Regions from separate parts of the Thioalkalivibrio sp. ALE10 genome, predicted to be linked through region 1. Evidence: predicted binding sites of a transcription regulator. Region 1 holds the regulator's gene; the other holds the start of a gene.

The links. The regulator sigma-54, encoded in region 1, starts transcription at its own class of promoters, with help from an activator protein. The targets are predictions, from matches to a motif close to TGGCANGNTNCNTGCTT.
Region 2: the regulator sigma-54 is predicted to act here: its motif matches at 3,981-3,997, upstream of F788_RS0110705 (nitrate regulatory protein).

Annotation. Positions count from the first base shown of each region.
Region 1 is NZ_KB906450.1:429,556-440,380, forward strand. Features, by position in the region: gene F788_RS0102095 (LON peptidase substrate-binding domain-containing protein) at 1-13, shown strand, start outside; gene trxA (thioredoxin) at 70-462, shown strand; gene F788_RS0102105 (AEC family transporter) at 566-1,498, shown strand; gene F788_RS0102110 (HPr family phosphocarrier protein) at 1,502-1,774, opposite strand; gene F788_RS0102115 (PTS sugar transporter subunit IIA) at 1,746-2,171, opposite strand; gene rapZ (RNase adapter RapZ) at 2,176-3,063, opposite strand; gene hprK (HPr(Ser) kinase/phosphatase) at 3,069-4,109, opposite strand; gene F788_RS0102130 (PTS sugar transporter subunit IIA) at 4,112-4,576, opposite strand; gene hpf (ribosome hibernation-promoting factor, HPF/YfiA family) at 4,581-4,919, opposite strand; gene F788_RS0102140 (RNA polymerase factor sigma-54) at 4,923-6,452, opposite strand; gene lptB (LPS export ABC transporter ATP-binding protein) at 6,537-7,277, opposite strand; gene lptA (lipopolysaccharide transport periplasmic protein LptA) at 7,274-7,816, opposite strand; gene lptC (LPS export ABC transporter periplasmic protein LptC) at 7,813-8,391, opposite strand; gene F788_RS0102160 (HAD family hydrolase) at 8,388-8,924, opposite strand; gene F788_RS0102165 (KpsF/GutQ family sugar-phosphate isomerase) at 8,924-9,901, opposite strand; gene F788_RS0102170 (calcium/sodium antiporter) at 9,892-10,825, opposite strand, start outside.
Region 2 is NZ_KB906455.1:93,662-104,486, reverse strand. Features, by position in the region: gene ntrB (nitrate ABC transporter permease) at 1-734, opposite strand, end outside; gene F788_RS0110710 (CmpA/NrtA family ABC transporter substrate-binding protein) at 747-2,165, opposite strand; gene F788_RS0110705 (nitrate regulatory protein) at 2,634-3,947, opposite strand; gene F788_RS0110700 (DsrE family protein) at 4,075-4,431, opposite strand; gene F788_RS0110695 (hypothetical protein) at 4,522-4,764, opposite strand; gene F788_RS0110690 (TMEM165/GDT1 family protein) at 5,068-5,625, shown strand; gene F788_RS0110685 (TVP38/TMEM64 family protein) at 5,560-6,336, opposite strand; gene F788_RS0110680 (replication-associated recombination protein A) at 6,342-7,748, opposite strand; gene lolA (outer membrane lipoprotein chaperone LolA) at 7,778-8,401, opposite strand; gene F788_RS0110670 (DNA translocase FtsK) at 8,530-10,825, opposite strand, start outside.

The sequences.
Region 1 (10,825 bases):
GTCGTCTCCCTGACAGCATCCGGGCGGCCTGTTAAGGTAAAGGGCCGTAATTTCAAGCCGGAGCCGATCATGGCCGTTCAGGAACTCACGCAGGACAACTTCGAATCCACCATCACCGGGAATGACATCGTCATCCTGGATTTCTGGGCGCCGTGGTGCGGCCCGTGCCAGCAGTTCGCGCCGACCTTCGAGGAAGCCTCGAACAAGCACGACGACGTCGTCTTCGCCAAGGTCAACACCGACGAGGAGCAGGGCATCGCCGGGGCCTTCCAGATCCGGTCCATCCCGACCCTGATGATCTTCCGCGAGCAGGTCATCGTGTTCTCGCAGCCCGGCGTGCTGTCCGCGGCGCAGCTGGACGAGGTGCTGGGCAAGGTGCGCGAGCTGGACATGGAGGCCGTGCGCGCCGACATCGAAAAGCAGCAGCAGGAACAGGAGCAGCAGGCCGGCGGCAACGCCTGAGTCCGGCACCTGCCGCAATAACCTGACCTCCCGCGGCCCGTTCCCGGGCCGCTCCGTCCGCCACTCGAACCGACCCTGACAAGCCGACGAGGTCCCTCCCCCCGTGTTCAGCGTGATGACCCAGATGGGGGCCCTGATCGTTGCCGGGGTCGGCTGGCGGATCCTGCAGCCCGGCGGTCTGGATGCCGAAACCGCCCGCCGGGTCCTCACCACGCTCGTCTATTACCTGCTGCTGCCCGCGCTGGTGCTGCAGGTCCTGTGGACCGCACCGCTGGGTCTGGACTCGGTCCGCATCGCCCTGGTCGCCGGGGCGACGGTCCTGATCACCCTGGCCGTTACTGCCGGTGCGTGCCGAGCATGCACTGCCGACCGCGCCGCGGTGGGCGCGATGCTGCTGGCCGCTGCCTGGCCCAACGCGACCTATCTGGGCCTGCCGATCCTCGACAGTCTGTTCGGCGAGGCGGGGCGCGCGGTGGCCATCCAGTACGACCTGTTCGCCTGCCTGCCGCTGGTGCTGACCCTGGGCGTGGTTCTCGCGCGTCGCTACGGCGATGGTCGCATGCCGGCGGTGCATCCGTTGCGCGGCCTGTTGTCGGTGCCGTCGATCTGGGCCGCCCTCGCCGGTGTCACCCTGAACCTGGGCGGGGTGCCGCAGACGGTCTGGCTGGAGGAGTGGCTGGGACTGCTGGCGGATTCGGTGTCGCCGCTGATGCTGTTCGCGCTGGGCCTGGCACTGGTGTTCCACCGCTTTCACGGACACGACGCGCGACCGCTGGCGGTCGTCGTGGGGATCCAGCTGCTGCTGGCGCCGGCGGTGGCGCTGGGACTGGTGTGGCTGCTGGGGATGGAGGGGATCCCCGCGACCGGAACGGTGCTGGAGGCGGCCATGCCGGCGATGGTGCTGGGACTGGTGTTCTGTGACCGCTTCGGGCTGGATACGGGGCTGTACGCGGCCGCGGTGACCCTGACCACGGCCCTTTCGCTGGTTACCCTGCCGCTGTGGTTCGCCCTGGCCGGCGGTCTTCTGGGGGTATGAGCCTCAGGATTCCTCGCCGAAGCGGTCGGCGACCAGTTCGGTCAGGGCATCCAGCGCCGCCTCGGCATCCTCCGCGCCGTCGGTCCGGATGGTGATCTCCGAGCCCTGGGCGGCGGCCAGCATCATCACCCCCATGATGCTCTTGCCGTTCACTTCCTGATCGTTGCGGGCGACGGTGACATCGGCGGTGTATTGACTGGCGAGGCTGACGAACTTCGCGGCGGCCCGGGCATGCATGCCCAGCCGGTTAACGATGGGAACTGCGCGCTGCGGCATCGCTGGATTCCTGGTCGCAGAGAAGGATTCCGTCATGGCCCCCGGACAGCGCCTTGTTGACCAGTTCGCTCAGGGGCAGATGGCGGTAGTTGAGTACGCGGACGAGCATCGGCAGGTTGACGCCCGCGATCACGCGCGCGTTGTGTCCGCGCGCCACGCGGCTGGCCACGTTGGCCGGCGTGGAGCCGAACATGTCGGTCAGGACCAGCACACCGGCACCGCTGTCGAGGGTCTCCATGCGGGCGCGGGCCTGCGCCTGGATATCGTCCGGATCGTCGCTTTGCGACATCGCCATGGACTCGCAGTCCTCGGGCAGGTCTCCCAGCATGCTCTGCGCGGTCTGCAGGAGTGTATCGCCCAGGTTTTGATGCGTGATCAGGATCAGACCGACGCCCATGGAACTACTCCGTTTCAGGGGAGAGAGAATCGAGCTCGCGATGACGGGTGCTAACAGTAACATGTTCCCGTTCGCGCCACGCAGCTGCCAGCCGTTCCACAAGGTAGACCGAGCGGTGGCGCCCGCCGGTACAGCCGATGGAGACCGTGGCATAGCTGCGATGGTCCGCCACCAGCCGCGGGATCCAGGTGTCGAGGAAGCCGTGGATGGAGTCGAACATCGCCCCGACCTCGCCATGGCTGTCGAGGAAATGCGCTACCGCCGGATCCAGCCCGGTCAGTGGCGCCAGTTCGCGCTCGTAGTAGGGGTTGGGCAGACAGCGCACGTCGAACACGAAATCGGAATCCAGCGGCGAGCCGTGCTTGAAGCCGAAGGACTGGAACAGCAGCGACAGGCCGGCGGTCTCGCGGCTGCCGACCCGGGCCCGGAGCGTGCGCGCGAGGTCGTGCATCGACAGCCGGCTGGTGTCCACGGTCAGGTCGGCCTCCACCGCCACGTGCCCCAGCCAGGTCCGTTCCATGCCGATCGCTTCCACCAGCGGGATGCCGTCGCGTGCCAGCGGATGGCGTCTGCGGGTCAGGTGGTAGCGACGCAGCAGGACCTCGTCGGAGGCATTGAGGAACAGCACCTCGACCTCCAGGCCCGATCCACGCAGCTCGCCCAGCAGCTGGCCGAATCCGCTGAGGGCGTCGAGGCCCGAACGGACGTCCACGCCCACGGCCAGATGGCGGTCACCGCCGGTGTCGTAATGACCGCTGCGGACCTTCTCCACCAGTTCCGGCAGCATCGGCAGCGGCAGGTTGTCGACACAGAAGTAGCCGGCGTCCTCCAGGGTATGCAGGGCGACGGTCTTGCCGGAACCCGACAGACCACTGACCAGCAGCAGACGCATGTGGGTCAGCCCTCGGGATCGGGGTTGGGAACCGTGGTGCTGGGCCCGCCGATGTGGAAGATGGATTCCTCCTGCTGATCCTCGCCCATCTGGCGCCGCTGGCGGGCGCGCAGATCGTCCCCGGCGATGTAGCCCTGCATGTGCAGCAGGTGATTGCGGACCGCGGCCTCGATCATGACCGCGATGTTGCGCCCCGGCGCCACCGGCAGGCTGATCAGCGGGATGCGCAGGCCGAGGATCTCGCTCTCGCCGCGGCGCCCGTTCAGGCGGTCGTCCGGCACCGGCGAGGGCTCGTTGTGATCGCGCAGATCGATGATCAGGCGCAGATACTTGCCGCCCTTGATCGCCGAGTCGCCGTACATCGCGCGGATGTTGAGCACGCCCAGGCCGCGCACCTCGAGCAGGTCCTGGAGCAGGGCGGGGCAGTGTCCGCGCACGATATCCGGGGCAATGCGCGCGAACTCGGGGGCATCATCGGCGATCAGCCGGTGGCCACGCGAGATCAGCTCGAGTGCGACCTCGCTCTTGCCGACGCTGGAAGCCCCCGAGATCAGCACGCCGATCCCGAGGATCTCCATGAACACCCCGTGGCGCACCTCGAAATGGGCGAGGCGCTGCTGCAGGAAATAGCGCAGCAGCGCGATGACTTCGTGCGATGAGGTGCGCGTGCACAGGATCACCGGCAGCGGGTCGTCACCTGTGTGCGGCATGCGCGGGAACGGGCAGGTGTCCTCGGCGAAGATCACCATGGTGGTGCCCGTGCGGGCCATTTCCAGCACCAGGTGGTCACGCTGCTCGTCGGACAGGCCGGCGATGTAGCGGGCCTCGTAGTCGCCGATGACCTGGATGCGGTTGGGGCGGATCAGGTTCAGGTGGCCGGCCAGCGGCAGGTCGCCATCGCCGAATCCCAGGAGTTCGCGGTCGCCCGCGGCTTCCTCTCCGTGGACGTAGCGCAGATCCAGACGGCTCCCCATCGCCCGCGTGAGCGCGGCGATGGTGATGTTGCTCGCGGTGCCGTCGGCTGCCGCTTCCGCCCGGTCGGCCATGGTCAGGTGTCTCCCAGCGCCCGGCTGAGGGCCTGCTGGACCCCCGCGCTGTCCGCGGCGCGCCGGATGCCGGCGAGGGTGTCCGGCTGCGACAGCCCGCGCGCGAGCTGGGCCAGCAGGTCCAGGTGTTCGCTGGTGGCCTCTTCCGGCACCAGCAGGGCGATCAGGATGTCCACCGGTTCGTGGTCCATGGCTTCGAAATCCACGCCCTGATCCAGACGCAGGACCGCGATGCGGGGCGTATCCAGCTCGGCGAGACGGCCGTGCGGGATCGCCACGCCATGGCCGAGCCCGGTGGAGCCCAGTTTTTCGCGGGCCGACATGGCTTCGAACGCGGCACTGGCCGCCAGTCCGTCCGCGGCCCCGTCCACCAGCAGATCGGCGAGGGTTTCCAGCGCTCGTTTCTTGCTGGAGCAGTCGGTTTCCAGTCCGATGCGCTCCGGGGTGATGAGCTCGGCCGGATTCATCGGCTTACTGGGGCTGTTCGCGGTTGCGCTGGGCGCCCTCGGCGCGATGATGATCCTTGACCTTCTCCTTGTGCTTGATCAGCTGGCGGTCGACCTTGTCGATCAGGCCGTCGATGGCGGCGTACATGTCATCGTGGCTGGCCTCGGCGTGGATGTGGTTGCCGCTGACCTGCAGATTCGCTTCCGCCTTGTTGTGCAGCTTCTGCGTCTTCTCGTGGTTCAGCACCACGTGCACGTCGATCACCTTGTCGAAGTGGCGTTCCAGCTTCTGGAATTTCTCGTTGACGTAGTCGCGCAGGGCGTCGGTGATGTCGACGTGGTGTCCGGTGAGATTGATCTGCATGGGTCAGGCTCCTTTCGGTTTGCTTCCGGTCGGCATGGCGGCCATCTGGCGGCGTTCGCTGGAGGATGGCAGGTTCATGCCCTCCCGGTATTTGGCCACGGTACGCCGGGCCACGTTGATGCCCCGATCCGCGAGGATCTGGGCGAGGCGGGAATCGCTGAGCGGTTTGCCCGGCGTTTCCTCTTCGATGAGTTCGCGGATCATGGCACGAATCGCGGTCGCGGAGCATTCCCCGCCGTCGCTGGTGCCCACGTGACTGGAGAAGAAATACTTGAATTCGAACACCCCGCGGGGGGTGTGCATGTATTTCTGCGTGGTCACCCGCGAGATCGTGGACTCGTGCATCTCCAGGGCTTCGGCGATGTCGCGCAGGATCAGCGGCTGCATCGCCACCTCGCCGTGTTCCAGGAACCCCTGCTGGCGTTCGACGATCGCGCGCGCCACGCGCAGCAGGGTGTCGTTGCGGCTGTGCAGGCTCTTGATGAACCATCGCGCCTCCTGCAGCTGATCGCGCATGAAGGCGCTGTCGCGGGCATCGGAGACCTGGCGGACCATGCCGGCGTAGAGGTCGTTGATGCGAATGCGCGGGGCGATCTCGGGATTCAGGTCGACCTGCCAGCCCCGGTCGGTATGACGCACGTAGACATCCGGGACCACGTATTCCGGCGGTGTCTCGCTGATCTGGGCGCCGGGGCGCGGGTTCAGCGTGCGGATCAGGTCCAGCGCCGCGGCCAGTTCGTCGCCATCGCGTACGCCGCTCTGGCGCTGCAGGGCCTTGTAGTCACGCCGGGCAAGGGCGTCCATGCCGTGTTCCAGGACCGCGCGCGCCGCCTCGCGCGAGGGCGCGTCCGGCGCCAGCTCACCCAGCTGGACCTCCAGGCACTCGCGCAGATCCAGCGAACCGACCCCCAGCGGGTCGCAGTGCTGCAACCAGTGGCGTACGGCCTCGACCTCGTCGGTGTCGACGGGGGGTTCTTCACTCCGGCTGATGGTCTCGGCCAGGGTCTCGACGTCGCCCTCGAGGTAGCCGTCGCCGTTGATGGTGTCGATCAGGGCGGCGCCGATGCGCTGGTCGCGCGGGGTCAGGTGCGACAGATGCAGCTGCCACAGCAGGTGATCCTGCAGCCCGCCGCCGTCGTCGTCCGAGGTGTTCTCCAGCGGGTCGCGGTCGTCCGGACCGCGCGGGCTGGCGCTGGCGTCGTAGATGTCTTCCCAGCGGCTGTCGGTCACCAGCTCGTCGGGGATGACGTCCTCCGAGCCGCCGGCATCCACCGTTTCGCCGGTGCCGGCGGCGTCGCTGCCGCTCTCGCCGTCGTCGGTGTTCGCGTCGCTGGCAGTGTCCGCGGTGTCCCCCGCGTCGGCACCGAGTTCGTCATCCTCGGCCTGTTCCAGCATGGGATTGCTTTCCAGCGCCTGCTGGATCTCGGCCTGGAGCTCCAGCGTCGACAGCTGCAGCAGCCGGATGGCCTGCTGCAGCTGCGGCGTCATGGTCAGCGTCTGACCGAGCTGCAGATTCAGCCCGGGCTTCAGCATGAGTTGGGAAAGGCGTTGGTCACCATAAGTGAATAGTAATCCCTTGCTGCGGGCTTGTGCACCGTCCGGGTGCGGCGGTCGGTGTCACAGGCGGAAGTTTTCGCCGAGGTAGACCTCGCGCACGCGGGCGTCGGCCAGCAGTTCGTCCGGCGTGCCCGCGCTCAGCAGGCGCCCCTCGCTGAGGATGTACGCGCGATGGCAGATACCCAGGGTCTCGCGTACGTTGTGATCCGAGATTAGTACGCCGATGCCGCGTTCGGCCAGGTGGCGGATGACTGCCTGGATCTCGCCGACCGAGATCGGATCGACCCCGGCAAACGGTTCGTCCAGACAGATGAACTGCGGATCGCCGGCCAGCGCGCGGGCGATCTCGGCGCGCCGCCGCTCGCCTCCGGACAGCGCGATCCCGGGGCTGTGGCGCACGGTCTCCAGCTGGAATTCCTCGATCAGGGCGTCGCCGATGCGGCGGCGCTCGTGGCGGTCGAGTTCCGGGCGCAGTTCCAGCACTGCCTGCAGGTTGTCCTCGACCGACAGGCGGCGAAAGATCGAGGCCTCCTGGGGCAGATAGCCCAGCCCGGCGCGGGCGCGTTCGTGGATGGGCGCCCGGGTGATGTCGCGCCCGCCCAGGGTGATGCGCCCGGTATTGGGCCGGATCAGTCCGACCAGGCTGTAGAAGCAGGTGGTCTTGCCGGCTCCGTTGGGTCCCAGCAGGCCGACCACTTCGCCGGGCACCAGGTCGACATCCATCGCGTCCAGCACGGTACGCTGGCCATAGCGCTTGCTCAGCTCGCGGGCGACGAGATGGCCGTCGGCCCCGGGGCTCATGGATCGTCCTCGCGTGGCTGCAGGCGGATGTGCACGCGCTCGTCGTCGGTGTCGCCGCGTTCGGCGCGGATCACGTCGCGTTCGAGATCGTAGGTGATGCGCTGCCCGCGGGCATCCTCGGCGGCGGTGATGACGCGCGCCCGTTCGGTCAGGATCACGCGTTCCTCGTCGAGGAAATAGTCGATGCGCAGCCCCTCGGCGATGCGCGTCTCGCCGGTCTCGGGATCGGGCGACTCCAGGCGTGCGGGCTCGCCGTGGGCCTCGATCTCGTAGGGACGGCGCTCGCGCATGTGCACGATGACGCGGTCCGCTTCCAGGGTGGCATCGCCGCGCACCACGATCACGTCGCCCGTGTAGGTTCCGGTGCCCGCGCGCTCGTCCATCTCGGCGTGGTCCGCGGTGATCTCCACCGGCAGGGCATCCTCGCGGCCGGTCGCCGGCGGGGCCGCCAGGAACAGTGCGAGTACCCCCGTCACGGCAAGCAGCAGGGCCGGTCGACGGATGCCCGCGCGGCGATGTTCGGTTGTGGCCGGGTTCATTCCGGGCGGTCCTCCTGCGGCAGGTCGCTGTACAGCGTGTAGACCTCGGCGAGCAGCTCAATGGTATCCGCTTGCGGGTCGGCGCGCAGGCCGGTGCCCCGCTGGAACAGTCCCGGCTGTTCCAGGGTGCTCGGGGCCGACGAGGTTGTCAGCCGGGTGTCCAGCGCCACGCGCACGTCGCGCGACTCGATCACCGTGCGTACGCGCGCGTCGCGTTCGGGGCGCACGCCGCGGGTGTGGCCGAAGGTATGCAGGAGTTCGCGATCGGGCTGATGTGCCGCGCGCGGGGCGCGCCAGGTCCAGTTCAGGCCCCGTTGGTCCAGCAGATCCAGCTCCGGGTCATCGATGAACTGGACCGCATCCCGGTCGTATTCGCGCAGCCGCGACCCCTGCAGGCGGTGGGTGGGCCGCCCGTCCTCGCCGGTGACATGCGCGGTAAACCCCTCGATCTGCAGCGTGGGTTCCGCGTCGGCCGCGGGTTCGGCGGGCGGCTCGGCCGCTGCCGGCCCGGCGAGCAGGCATCCGGCGGCCAGCAGCCGGGCGGCGAGCGGGGCGCGGCGCGGATCCGGGGTCATGCGTGCAGGTAGCTTTCGAGCACGGCCTCAAGGCGGCCGCGTGCAGCCAGCAGGTCCTCGCAGACTTCGCGGACCGCGCCGCGCCCGCCACCGGCCGTGGTGACCCATTGCGCGTGCTGGCGCACGAACGGATGGGCGTCGCCGACCGCGATGCCCAGGCCAACCCGGCGCATCGCCGGCAGATCGACCACGTCGTCGCCGACGAACGCGGCCTCGTCGGCGCGGTGCCCGGTCTGCTGCAGCAGCTGTGCCAGTGCCTCCCCCTTGTCCCGCCGGCCCTGGATGCAGTGGCGGATGCCCAGATCCTGCAGGCGATGTTCGACGACCGCCGACTGCCGCCCGGTCAGGATCGCGACCTCCAGGCCTTCGTCCATGGCCATGCGCAGGCCGTGGCCGTCGCGGCTGTGGAAGGCCTTGTACTGTTCGCCACCGTCGCCGAGAAACAGCGCGCCGTCGGTCAGCACGCCGTCGACGTCCAGGATCAGCAGTCGGGTGCCGCGCTGCAGGCCGGCGAGATCGATGTCGTCATGCATCAGGCCACCCCCGCGCGCAGCAGGTCGTGCATGTTGATCACCCCCTGCAGCCGGCCGTCCGCATCGGCGACCGGGAGGGCGTTGATGCGGCGGCTTTCCATCACCTCCAGGGCCTCCGCGGCCAGCCAGTCGGCGCGGGCGGTGTGCCCGCCCCGGGTCATCACCTCGCCAATGGTCAGCGTCTCCAGGCTCTCGCCCCGGTCCAGGGTGCGGCGCAGGTCGCCGTCGGTGAAGACCCCCAGGATTCGCGCGTCGGCGTCGCTGACGATCACCAGTCCCAGTCCCTTGCGGGTGATCTCGAACAGCGCATCCTTCAGCGGCGCGTCTGGTGCGATGCGCGGGATCGCCTCGCCGGTATGCATGATGTCGCCGACGTGGATCAGCAGGCGCCGCCCGAGGCGCCCGCCGGGGTGCGAACGCGCGAAATCGTCGGCGGTGAAGCCGCGCGCATCCAGCACCGCCACCGCCAGGGCATCGCTCATCGCCAGGGCCGCGGTGGTGCTGGAGGTCGGCGCCAGCCCCAGCGGGCAGGCCTCGTGTTCCACGCTGACATCCAGGTGTACGCTGGCATCGGTGCCCAGGCGCGAGCCGGGGTTGCCGGTCATCGCGATCAGCGGGACGTCCAGGCGTCGGATCAGCGGCAGGATGGTGAGGATCTCGTCGGTCTCGCCGGAGTTCGACAGGGCGATCACTACGTCGTCGCGGGTGATCATGCCGAGATCGCCGTGGCTGGCCTCGCCCGGATGCACGAAGAACGCCGGCGTGCCGGTGGAGGCGAGGGTGGCCGCCAGCTTGCTGCCGATGTGGCCGGACTTGCCCATGCCGGTAACCACCACCCGCCCGCGACAGGCGAGGATGTGCCGGCAGGCCGCGAGGAAGGCGTCGTCGATGCGCGCGGTGAGGCCGCGCACCGCGTCGGCCTCATTTTCGAGGACCGCGAGGGCGAGCTTGCGGGTGGTTTCGGGGTTCAGATCCATGCCGGTGCCGTGATTGCGAGACTCACAAGGTAGCCGCTGAAGGCCAGCAGGAGAAGGGCCCCGTGCCAGCGGGTGATGCGGCCGGCGCCGAAGCGGGCGGCCAGCAGCACCGCCACCGTCAGGCCCAGCATCACCGGATAGTCACGGGTCAGCACTGCGGGTTCCACCGCCAGTGGCGCGATCAGGGCGGGTACCGCCAGCACCGCCAGCAGGTTGAACAGATTGGAGCCGACGACGTTGCCGAGGGCCATGCCGGTTTCGCGCCGCAGCGCGCTGGCCACGGTGGTGGCCAGCTCCGGCAGACTGGTGCCGATCGCGACCAGGGTCAGGCCGATCAGCAGTTCGCCGGCTCCCAGGGCGGTGGCGATCTCGACTGCCCCCCAGACCAGCGCCTGGCTGCTCGCCAGCAGCACCACCAGACCGCCGGCGAGCCACCCCAGGGCGGTCGGGAGACCGCCGGGCGTGGCCGCCGGCGGGGGCGGGGCCAGCCCGGGGTCGGACTCCGGGGGCGCACCGGGGTGGCGGGCCGCGCGGATCATCCAGACCACGACCGCGATCAGGCCGGCCAGCATGATCACCCCTTCCGCCCGCGCCAGCCGGCCGTCCAGCAGCAGCAACAGCACGCCGAGCGTGGCCAGCAGCAACAGTGGCAGTTCGCGTCGTACCAGCCCGTGACCGGCGACGATCGGGGTGATCAGGGCGGCCAGCCCGAGTACCAGTCCCAGGTTGGCGATGTTCGAGCCGATCGCGTTGCCCACCGCCAGCCCCGGCGCTCCCTGCAGGCTGGCCAGCAGCGAGACGATGATCTCCGGGGCCGAAGTGCCGAAGGCGACTACGGTAAGGCCGATCAGCACCGGCGAGACCCCGAGCCCGCGCGCCAGGCCGGCGGCGCCGAACACGAAGCGATCGGCACTGGCGGCGAGC
Region 2 (10,825 bases), on a different contig from region 1:
CCGGTGAGGATGTAGGGCATGGTTGCGGGGATCAGGATCTTGCGCGCCGCCTCCAGGCGCCCGAGACGGAGCACCTGGGATACGTTGGTGTAGTCACGCGGGATGGCCTGGACCCCGGCCGCGGTATTGATGAGGATCGGCCAGATGCTGGTGATGAAGATCACGAAGATCGCGGAGGGATTGACCGCCTGGAACACCAGCAGACCGAGCGGCAGCCAGGCCAGCGGGGACACGGGACGCAACAGCTGCACGACCGGGCTAATGGCGCGGCGCATCGAGAGCGAAGCGCCCATCATCAAGCCCAGCGGAATGCCGACCAGTGCTGCCAGGCCGAAGCCCGCCAGGACGCGGCCAAGGGAATACATCACCTGCCAGCCGATCCCCATGTCGTTCGGACCGTAGTCGTAGAACGGATCGCTTAGCAGGTAGACGGCCTCGGCCCACACTTGCCCGGGCGTCGGGAGGTCCGGCGAGACCGTCGACTGCAGCCAGGCCCAGCCCCCCAGCAGCAATCCGAACGCAATCAGCGGGAGTGCCAGCACAGGAATCCAGCGCTGGAACATATCCGCCATCACCTCGAATCGGTCATCGTGTGCCGATTCGATCGCCCCGGCGGTGTCGTTGCGTTCCGCCGGTTTGGTTTCCCGGCCAGCGGCGGCCTCCGTTCGACCTTCGGCGTCCTTGTCGTTCTCGCGTTCAACCGCCAGTTGCATATCGGCGTAATTGGTGGACATGGTGGGCCTCCCTCAGCCGTTGACGTCGGCGAGGTCATCGAGGGCGACCTTGCGACTGTGTACATCGAAACCGTCGACATAGCCGACAAGGTCATCCGGGTCATAGGCGCGGTTATCAATGAACCGGTCAGGGCCCATCTCGATCGGCGAGGAGGCCGCCTCCAGGGTCCAGTGTTCATTGCGTGTGCCTTCCGTCTTCCAGTCGATCTCGGGATAGGCGACGCCCACTTCTGCAGCCGCTTGCCGATACAGTTCGGGGCGATAGACCTTTTCGGCCACCGCACGCATATCCACAGGCTCTTCCAGCTGCCCCCAACGAACCATCTGCGTGACAAACCAGGCCGCATGCGAGCGCCACGGAAAGCTGGCCGCGTAACGGTGGAACACATTGAAGTCCGGGAAGGGTTCGGGGTCTCCGTCCGGATTGAACTGGAGCGTCCCCGTCATCGACATGGCCACTACGTGTTCAGGGGCGTTGACAAAACGGCGGCCCGAAATGATGCGCACCACTTCTTCGCGATTCTCGGGCTTGTCCATCCACTCGTTGGCCTCGATCAAGGCCCGCAACGCTGCCTGGTGCGTATTCGGGTGTTCTTCCGCCCAGCTCTCCAGTACGCCAAACACCTTCTCCGGATTGTTGTTCCATATCTCGTAGTTGGTGACCAGGGTCTTGCCGATACCCATGTCCACCGCACGCATGTTCCAGGGCTCGCCGACGCAGTAGCCATCCATGTTGCCCGCGCGCAGGTTGGCCACCATCTGGGGTGGCGGGATCACAACCAGGCGGACATCCCGATCCGGGTTGATCCCGGAAGCGGCCATCCAGTAGCGCAGTTCATAGTTATGCGTGGATACGGGGAAAACCATGGCGAAGGTCATCGGGGCACGGCCCGCTGCCTGGTCGGCATCGATGACCTTCTTCAGGGCGCGCGCGGAAATCGGCCGTTCGTTCATAGCCTCCGGATCGGCCTCGACCATCCGGTCGTAGAGCTCGTTGGAAACGGTAATCGCGTTGCCGTTGAGGTCCATGCTGAACCCCGTGATGGTGTTGCGCTGGGTAGCACCCACGCCCAGCGTCGCGGCGATCGGCATCCCCGCCAGCATGTGCCCGCCATCCAGGCTCCCAACGGAGACCTTGTCGCGAATATTGGCCCAGGAAGCCTCCTTGGCCACATGGACGTCGAGCCCGTGGCGAGCGAAATATCCCTTCTCCTGGGCGACTACGAGCGGAGCACAATCCGTCAAGGGGATAAATCCGAACTCGAGCTTGGTCTTTTCCAGCCCTTCGGATCCCCCGGCATAGGCCGCCGACCGGAAAAAATCCGGATGCATCCCCAAGGCGGCGCCCCCTGCCAGAACGCCGCCGGCCTGAAGGAAACGCCGGCGCGACAGGCCGGAGGTCTTTTTCGTGTCATTCGTGTGATCGGTCATTGCGGGTTCACTCCCCTTGTCAGCAAACACATCCCAAAAACGAAAAAAGGCGTCCTATCAGCCCGGCCGCGTTTGCAGCCGGGTGATGGACGCCTTTGTCCAGTCCCGTGGGAGGCCCGGTCGTCGGGTCTCCCTGTTGTCAGGCGACGAACCGCCGTTGGCTCGTCTTGCCGGTATTCCTGCAGGAGGTGTGCCAATTAGCCGTTGCTGATCGACCGATAGGGCGCAAAGCCTATCCTGACGCGGAAAAATCGGACGGTTCCCGGTACTCAATCGAATCTTCGCAGGGGAATATCACTCGCAAGCGGCACCACCCTGGGGCACACCGGCGGTGCAGATGAACCGCGCTGGTGCACTACCTGTAGGAGCCGCCTTGGCGGCGAAGCCCCTGCCAGTCGCGGACACTGGCAGGTGCTTCGCGGGCAAGCCCGCTCCCACAGGGCCGGCATCCGTTTCCCGGGGAGTTAGCTACAGGCCGCCCTTGCCCAGCAGGTCGGACATCGCGACGGTCGCCTCGGCGACCTCGGCCAGGCGCCGGTTCTGGTTCATCGCCGTCTGGCGCAGGAGCTTGTAGGCCTGGTCCTCGCTGAGGCCGCGGTGCTGGATCAGCAGCGCCTTGGCACGCTCGATGGTCTTGCGCTCGGCCAGGGCCTGGCGTGCCGCATGCAGTTCATCCTCCACCGACTGCAGCCGGGCCGCCTGGCGCTGCACCAAGTCCATCACCGAGTGTCCGACGATCGGTACGTTGAGTGCGGCATCGCCCTCCTCCTGCGCGGGCTCCAGGCCCTCCGGCGCGCCGAAGAACACCGCATACGGGACGCTGTCGCGCAGTTCCGACTCGGCGAGTTGCGCGACCCGGTCACGCACCGCGCCGAGGTCCGCGCGATCCGCCGTGATGCGTGCCGAGCAGCACTCGTTCAGGTGCATCTCCAGCAGATCCTCGATCTCCTTCATCGCGTCGATGCGCGCGGTGGTACAGGCAAACCATTCCTCGGCCCGGGCGGGGTCGTGGTGCCCTGAGGCCTCGGTACAGGCCCGGCGGCGCAGACGCTCGATGTCGGCGGCGAAGGCCGCCGTCTGCAGCTCGCGCCAGGCGGCACAGGCCGCCGGTGCCGCGAACTCGGAGAAGATGCGGAACGCCCGTTCCTGGGCATCGATCCGATGGACCAGCGCCTGGCGCAGTTCGGGCTCGAAGTTCGCGGCGCCAAACCCGGCGGCCCCGATCGCGCGCTCCTGCCCTGCCAGTTCCTTGCCCTGCATGAAGTTCAGCAGGGCCACCAGGGCCCGCGAGACCTCGGGATCGGTCGCCGAATCCGCAGCCTCGAACACCAGGGCCATCAGGGCGCGAATCAGCTCGCTGAAGCCGCGGGTCGAGTCCATCGGGCTCAGGGTCAGCTCCAGGACCTCCTCGCGCAGGCTGCCCAGGCCGGACAGGCCATGCAGCGCCAGCGCCATGCGCCCCAGCAGCCGACTGCGGCCATGGGCGCAGGCGTCCGGGGCCAGCCAGCCATCCAGGTGCTCGCGGAACGCGGCCGCGGCGGCGTCCGATTCGGCCCGGTACTGCTCCAGTTCGCGGGTATAGCGCTGGCCGCCGGACCCGATCCAGAGGCTGGAGGCCCCGCGCTCGCGCTGCAGGGCATGCACCAGCGCGCGGATGCGCCCGACCAGCTGCACCGCCTCCAGCAGGCGCTCCAGGCTCACCACCTCGCACTTGCGCGAGGCGACCAGGAAATCGCCAATGGACTCTTCGAGGGAAAAATTCGGGGATGTGTTCTGGGTCATGCTCGTCGTCCGTGAATCACTCCCGGAACAAACAAGCATGCGATGTGCCAGTTCGACCGACTGACAGCGGGGGTACAAACAAAAACGGGCGGGGCATCACGCCCCGCCCGCGGAACGGCACGGCCGATCAGAAGCTCATGGAGCGGTCGAACTCGGCGACGGCCTGGACGTAGTGGCCCATGCCGGCCATCTCGGCGTTCGGCAGGAAGTTGTGCTCGCCGACGTCGCGACCCTTGGCGCAGGCCTCGCAGGCCCAGAACGGAACGCCTTCACTCACCAGCGAATCCACGATGTCCTTCATTGCCGGCATGTTATGGCCGACGATCTTGTCGTACACGTTGCGGTTGGCGATGTTCACGGCCTCGCCCTGCAGCCAGACGGTCACGTCGTGGCCCTGCTGCTTGGCCACATTGGCGGCAATCATGCCAAGCGTGGCGCGGGTCGGGTCGTCGGTACCGGCGGTGACGGCAACAATAAAGCGCATGGGAGTCTCCCGGGGTTGAAAAGGTGCGAAATCGGTAGCGGCCGGCAAGCGGCGCGTCGATTTCCCACAAGCCAGGGAGAAACAATCGGCTCAGGGGGCGCCCTTCGTGGTGAGACTGTTGCGATAGAGCTTGAACGCCATCAACAGCCAGGGCACGGCATGGACGACCAGGTCGAGCACATCGAGTGGCCGGGTAAGTTCCCCGGCAAACAGCCAGCGCAGTTTCTCCGCGACATGCGGCTCGGGGATCCAGGGGGCCAGGCCGACGGTCGCAACCAGCAGTGCGAACAGCCAAAGGGGGGCCCGATCGACCCAGTAAAGGAAGCGTTTCATCGCGCGCATGCTACCCAAGCCCCGGCGGCGGCGCAGCCCGGAGCCGCGATCGTCCTTGCCCGCGCGGACCGGGATGACTAGAGTCCTGCCAGCTTCAGGGGAGTAGCGACCCGGGTGGCCTTGCCTCACCGGGGTCTGCATCAACAGATTCGATCCTCCGCCCGGAGGACCGTGGTGCAGACAGCCCCGCCGCCGATGCGGCACCGGGCCCCGCGAGACCTGTGGCATGGCGCCCCGATCCGTGGCCGGGTGGGTGGTGCGATGTCACGTGTCTTGCCCACCCACCCGGCCCGGAAGACCGTCATGGAAGCCCTGCTCGTCTCTACCGTCATCGTCGCCATCGCCGAGATGGGCGACAAGACCCAGCTCCTCGCCCTGCTCCTGATCTGCCGCTACCAGCAGACCTGGCCCATCATCTGGGGCATCGTGGTGGCCACGCTGGCCAATCACTTCCTGGCCGCGCTGGCGGGCGTGTGGATCGGCGCCAGCATCCCGGAGGACTGGCTGCGCTGGGGTCTGGGGATCGGGTTCATCGTGATGGCCGCCTGGGTACTGGTCCCGGATGGCGAGGACGAGCTGCCGGCCGCGTCGAAACACGGCGTGTTCTGGACCACCACGGTGCTGTTCTTCCTGGTCGAGATGGGCGACAAGACCCAGGTCGCCACCGGCGCGCTGGCCGCGACCTTCGACAGCCTGATCCTGGTCGTGATCGGCTCGACCATCGGCATGGTGCTCGCGAATGCCCCGGTGGTGTGGCTGGGCCAGCGCTTCGCCTGCCACCTGCCCCTGCGGCTGTTACGCGCGCTCGCCGCCCTGCTGTTCCTCGCCCTGGGCATCGGGGTCCTGCTCGCCTGGGTCTGAGGGAGACACTGAAGTCATTGGCGCCTCGGTGTGCAGTGTCTTCTGGCCCAGCCAGATGCGGCGCACCAGGCGCGGCAGCAACAGCAACAGCGCCAGCACCGCGAGCAGGGCCAGACCCAGCTGTACCCCGCTGTCGGCGCCACTGGCGATCTCCCGGGTGGCGTGCCCCAGCCAGGCATAGGCGAACAGGCTGGGGATCAGGGCGACCATGGTGGTCAGCGCGAAGACCGGCAGCGGCAGCCGGACCAGCCCCAGGGCGTAATTGGTTGGGGCGAACGGAAACACCGGCACCAGGCGGGTCAGGGCCACGACCCGCCAGCCCTCGGCCTCCACATCGGCGCGCAGCCGCGAGCTGCGCGGGCCCATGCGCGGGGCCAGCCAGGGCTGCAGCCAGGTACGCGCCAGCAGGAAGGCAATGACCGCCGCCAGGGTCGCTGCCAGCAGGCTGAGGGCGGCGCCGGTGAAGGGGCCGAACAGGGCCCCGCCCAGCAGGATCCAGAAGGTACTGGGCAGCGGGAACAGGGCCAGCAGCATGAAGGCGAGCACGAACACCAGATAGGCACCCGCACCCCAGCCCCGCAGCCAGGCCTCCACCTCGCCCAGCGGGAAGCCAAGGCTCGGCCACTCGGTGGTCAGCAGGATCCACGCCAGCGACACACCGAACAGGATCGCCGCCACCGTCAGCCACCGCTTGTGATGCCGGATGCGCAACCCGGTCAGCCCTCCCCGCCGGGGTTTCCGCCCGCGTCGCGCAGACGGTCCAGGCGCTCCGCCAGCGCGCGCTCGGTGCCGTCCCGGCGCGGGCTGTAGAAGCGCTCGTCTTCCAGACCCTCCGGCAGGTAGACCTGCCCGCGGGCGAAGCCATCGGGCTCGTCGTGATCGTAGCGGTACCCGGCCCCGAAGCCTTCCGCGCGCATCAGCTCGGTCGGCGCGTTGCGCAGATGCAGCGGCACGCCCGGGCTCCCGGTCTCGCGGATCGCCGCGTGCGCCTGGTTCAGCGCAACGTAGGCACTGTTGCTCTTGGGTGCGGCGGCCAGTTCGATCACCGCCTGCACCAGCGCCAGGTCACCTTCCGGCCGGCCCAGGCGTTCCAGGGTCTGCCAGGCCGCGAGCACCCGCGCGCCCAGCCCGACTGCGGCCAGGCCGATGTCCTCGTAGGCCATGCGCAGCAGCCGCCGGCCCAGGTAGTCCGGATCGCAGCCGGCATCCAGCATGCGGGTCAGCCAGTACACCGCCGCGTTGGGGTCGGAACCGCGCACCGACTTGTGCAGCGCGGAGATCTGATCGTAGAAGGCATCGCCCTGGCGGTCGAAGGCCAGGGACTGCGCGCCCATGACCGCGCGCAGGGCGTCTCCGGTAATCGCCCCGTCGCGGGCCAGGTCGGAGGCGGTCTCCAGCCAGTTCAGGGCACGCCGGGCATCCCCGTCCGCGGCCCGCGCCAGGCGCTGACGCTCCTCCGCATCCAGTGTCAGGCCGCGGCCGCCCAGGCCCCGCTCCGGATCCTCCAGGGCGCGCTCGATCAGGGACTCGACCGCTTCCGCCCCCACCGCCTCCATGCGATACACCCGCGCCCGCGACAGCAGCGCGCTGTTCAGCGCAAACGACGGATTCTCGGTGGTGGCCCCCACGAACGTGAGCGTGCCGTCCTCGATATGCGGCAGCAGCGCGTCCTGCTGCCCCTTGTTGAAGCGGTGGATCTCGTCGATGAACAGCAGCGTGCCGACGCCGTTGCGCCGCCGGGTCTTCGCCGCATCCACCACCGCGCGCACGTCTTTCACCCCGGCCAGCACCGCCGACAGCGTCACCAGCCGCTGGGCACCGGCCTCGGCCACCAGCCGCGCCAGCGTGGTCTTGCCACAGCCGGGCGGCCCCCACAGGATCATCGACGGGGTCTGACCGCTTTCGATCGCGCGGCGCAGCGCGGCATCCGCGCCCACCAGGTGGTCCTGCCCCACCATCTCGTCCAGCCGCGCCGGGCGCATGCGCTCGGCCAGCGGGGCGGCGGGATCCACGGTCGTTGCCGCGGCTGCGGACTGCAATGACGGGTCCGCCGGCGAGCCGGCCTCCGGGCCGCCGGCGGGATCGTCCCCGAACAGATCATTGTCGAACAGGTCGTCACTCATGCCGGGATTGTAACCCCGCCGGGAACGGGTCAGGGCCGGTAGACGTCGGCCCCGTCGGGCACCTCGAAGCGGAAGGTGTCCGGATCCAGCTCCGGGTTGCGCTCGCTGGCGCTGAAACGCACGTCGGTGACCTGCCCGAACAGGTCCTCGAACTGCATGCGCACCAGGTCGCCGTCCGGGGTCAGGTCCAGCATCATGCGCACGAAATCCGCATGCTCGTCGCGCGGCAACAGCAGCAGCCGCAGGGCCTCGCCGTCCGGCACCGGCAGGATCATCGTGCGAAAGTGCGCCTCCAGCCGATCCGGCTGGCTGATGGCGGCGATCGGCGTGGCCTCCAGCGCGTCGCCCAGCGGGCGCACCGTGGCCTGCGCCAGATCCGGTTCGAACGTCCACAGTTCACGGCCATCGGACACCACCACCTGCGGGAACGGCTCGCGTACCTCCCAGTACAGCCGGTCGGGAAGCCCCAGATGCATCACCCCTTCGGATTCCTGCAGGGTGAAGCCGGTCTCGTCACTGACCGTCTGGGTGAACTCCGCGGAGAACGTCTCCAGGCCGGCCATGAAACGTTCCAGCGCCAGGCGGGCATCATCGGTCGCAGCCGCCGGCGCGGCAAACAGGAGCAGCAACGCCGCCAGCAGGCCGGCGAACATGGAAGACCCGCGTAGCGGGCGAACATCAAAACTCGGGGGACGCGGGTTCATGCGATCTCCGTCAGGGAAACTCGGATCAACAGATTGCGCGGCGACAGCTTAATCCGCGGTGAACGAGGCCGTGCACCTCACTCGTTCGAGCGATCGGGCACCAGCACCTCGCGATTGCCGTTGGACTGCACCGGGCTGACCAGTCCGGCGGCCTCCATGTCCTCCACGATCCGCGCGGCACGGTTGTAGCCGATCTTCAGCCGTCGCTGTACGTAGGAAATGGAGGCCTTGCGCGACTCGGTGACGATCTGCACCGCCTGGTCATAGAGCGGATCCGACTCCGATTCGTTCCCGTCACCCGATTCCAGCCCCGGGATCGCCGCCGCGCCGGCCTCCGGCTCGTCGAGGATCGCCTCGTTGTAGTCGGGTTCGCCGGTGGACTTGAGGTACTCCACCACCTGGTGCACCTCGTTGTCGCCCACGAAGGCCCCGTGCACGCGCTCCGGCATCGCCTTGCCCGGTGGCAGGTAGAGCATGTCGCCATGCCCCAGCAGGTGCTCCGCGCCCATCTGGTCAAGGATGGTGCGCGAATCCACCCGCGACGACACCTGGAAGGCGATGCGGCTGGGGATGTTGGCCTTGATCAGGCCGGTGATCACGTCCACCGACGGCCGCTGAGTCGCCAGGATCAGGTGCAGCCCGGCCGCGCGCGCCTTCTGCGCCAGGCGCGCGATCAGCTCCTCCACCTTCTTGCCCACCACCATCATCATGTCGGCGAACTCGTCGACCACGATCACGATGAACGGCAGCGGCTCCAGCTCCGGCGCCTCGGTCTCGGTGACCGACTGCGCCGGATCGAACAGCGGGTCCTTCAGCGGCTCGCCGGCGGCGCGCGCGTCGCGCACCTTCTTGTTGAAACCGCCGATGTTGCGTACCCCCAGCGCCGACATCAGCTTGTAGCGCCGTTCCATCTCGCCGACCGCCCAGCGCAGGGCGTTGGAGGCGTCCTTCATGTCGGTGACCACCGGGCACAGCAGATGCGGGATGCCCTCGTAGACCGACAGCTCCAGCATCTTGGGGTCGATCAGGATCAGCCGCACCTCTTCCGGTGTGGCCTTGTACAGCAGCGACAGCAGCATCGCATTGACGCCCACCGACTTGCCGGAACCGGTGGTGCCGGCCACCAGCAGATGCGGCATCTTGGCCAGATCGGCCATCACCGGCGCGCCGCCGATGTCCTTGCCCAGGGCCATGGTCAGCGGCGACTTGCCGGCGTCGAACTTCTCCGAACGCAGGATCTCGCTGAGGGCGACGATCTCGCGATTGTCGTTGGGGATCTCCAGGCCCACCGTGGAACGCCCGGGGATCACCTCGACGATGCGCACCGCGATCACCGACAGCGAACGCGCGAGGTCGGTGGACAGCCCGGAGATGCGCGAGGCCTTGACCCCCGGAGCCGGCTGCAGTTCGAAGCGGGTGATCACCGGACCCGGCTGCACCGCGACCACCTCGACCTCCACGCCGAAGTCCTTCAGCTTGAGCTCGACCTGGCGCGACAGTGCCTGCAGCGCCTCTTCCGAATGCCCCTCGGAGGCCGCCGGGGGTTCGTCCAGCAGGCCCAGTGGCGGGATCGGATCGGCGCCCTCGCCGGCGGTGAACAGCGGCACCTGCTTTTCCTTCTCCACCCGCGGGCTGGGCGGCGGGGCCTCGACCTTCGGCTCCACCCGTTTCGGCGGGCGGTCCGCCGTGCGCTTGCGCTCCTTCTCCACGCGTTCTTCGCGCCCGGCCCGCTGCTGCCGGCCGATGCGGCGGTCGCGCGCCAGCTCCAGCCGCGCCCTTGCGGCCTCCCAGCCGCGCACCAGCGCACGCCCCAGACCGTCCATCAGCGCAAACCACGACAGCCCGGTGAACAGCGTAACCCCGGCAAGGAACAGCGCCAGCAGTACCAGCGTACCGCCGACCAGGCCCAGCCCGGCGACCGCCCAGCCCCCGAACAGGTCGCCGAGGATCCCGCCGGCGTGCACCGGCATGCCACCCGGCAGCAGGTGCAGGGCCGCCAGCGCCGAACCGGCGATCAGCGCCACCATCAGGGCCGCGCCGCGCACGCCGATCTCCAGGGCACTGGCCATGCGCGCATCCCGCCGGTGCCGGAACAGCCACCAGCCGATGCCGGCGACCGCCAGCGGGATCAGGAAGGCCAGATGGCCCAGCAGGTGAAAGGCGATGTCGGCGAACCACGCCCCGGTGGTTCCGCCGAGATTGCGCGTCCCGTCACCGTTCCCGGTAGTGGACCAGGCGGCGTCACCCGGGTGATAGGTCACCAGGGCCACCAGCAGGTACAGCGCCAGCATGCCGAAGATCAGCAGCGCGCCCTCACGCAGCCCGCGCAGCAGCTGCCCGCTGAGCGTGGGCGGCGTCGACGGCGCCGCGCCC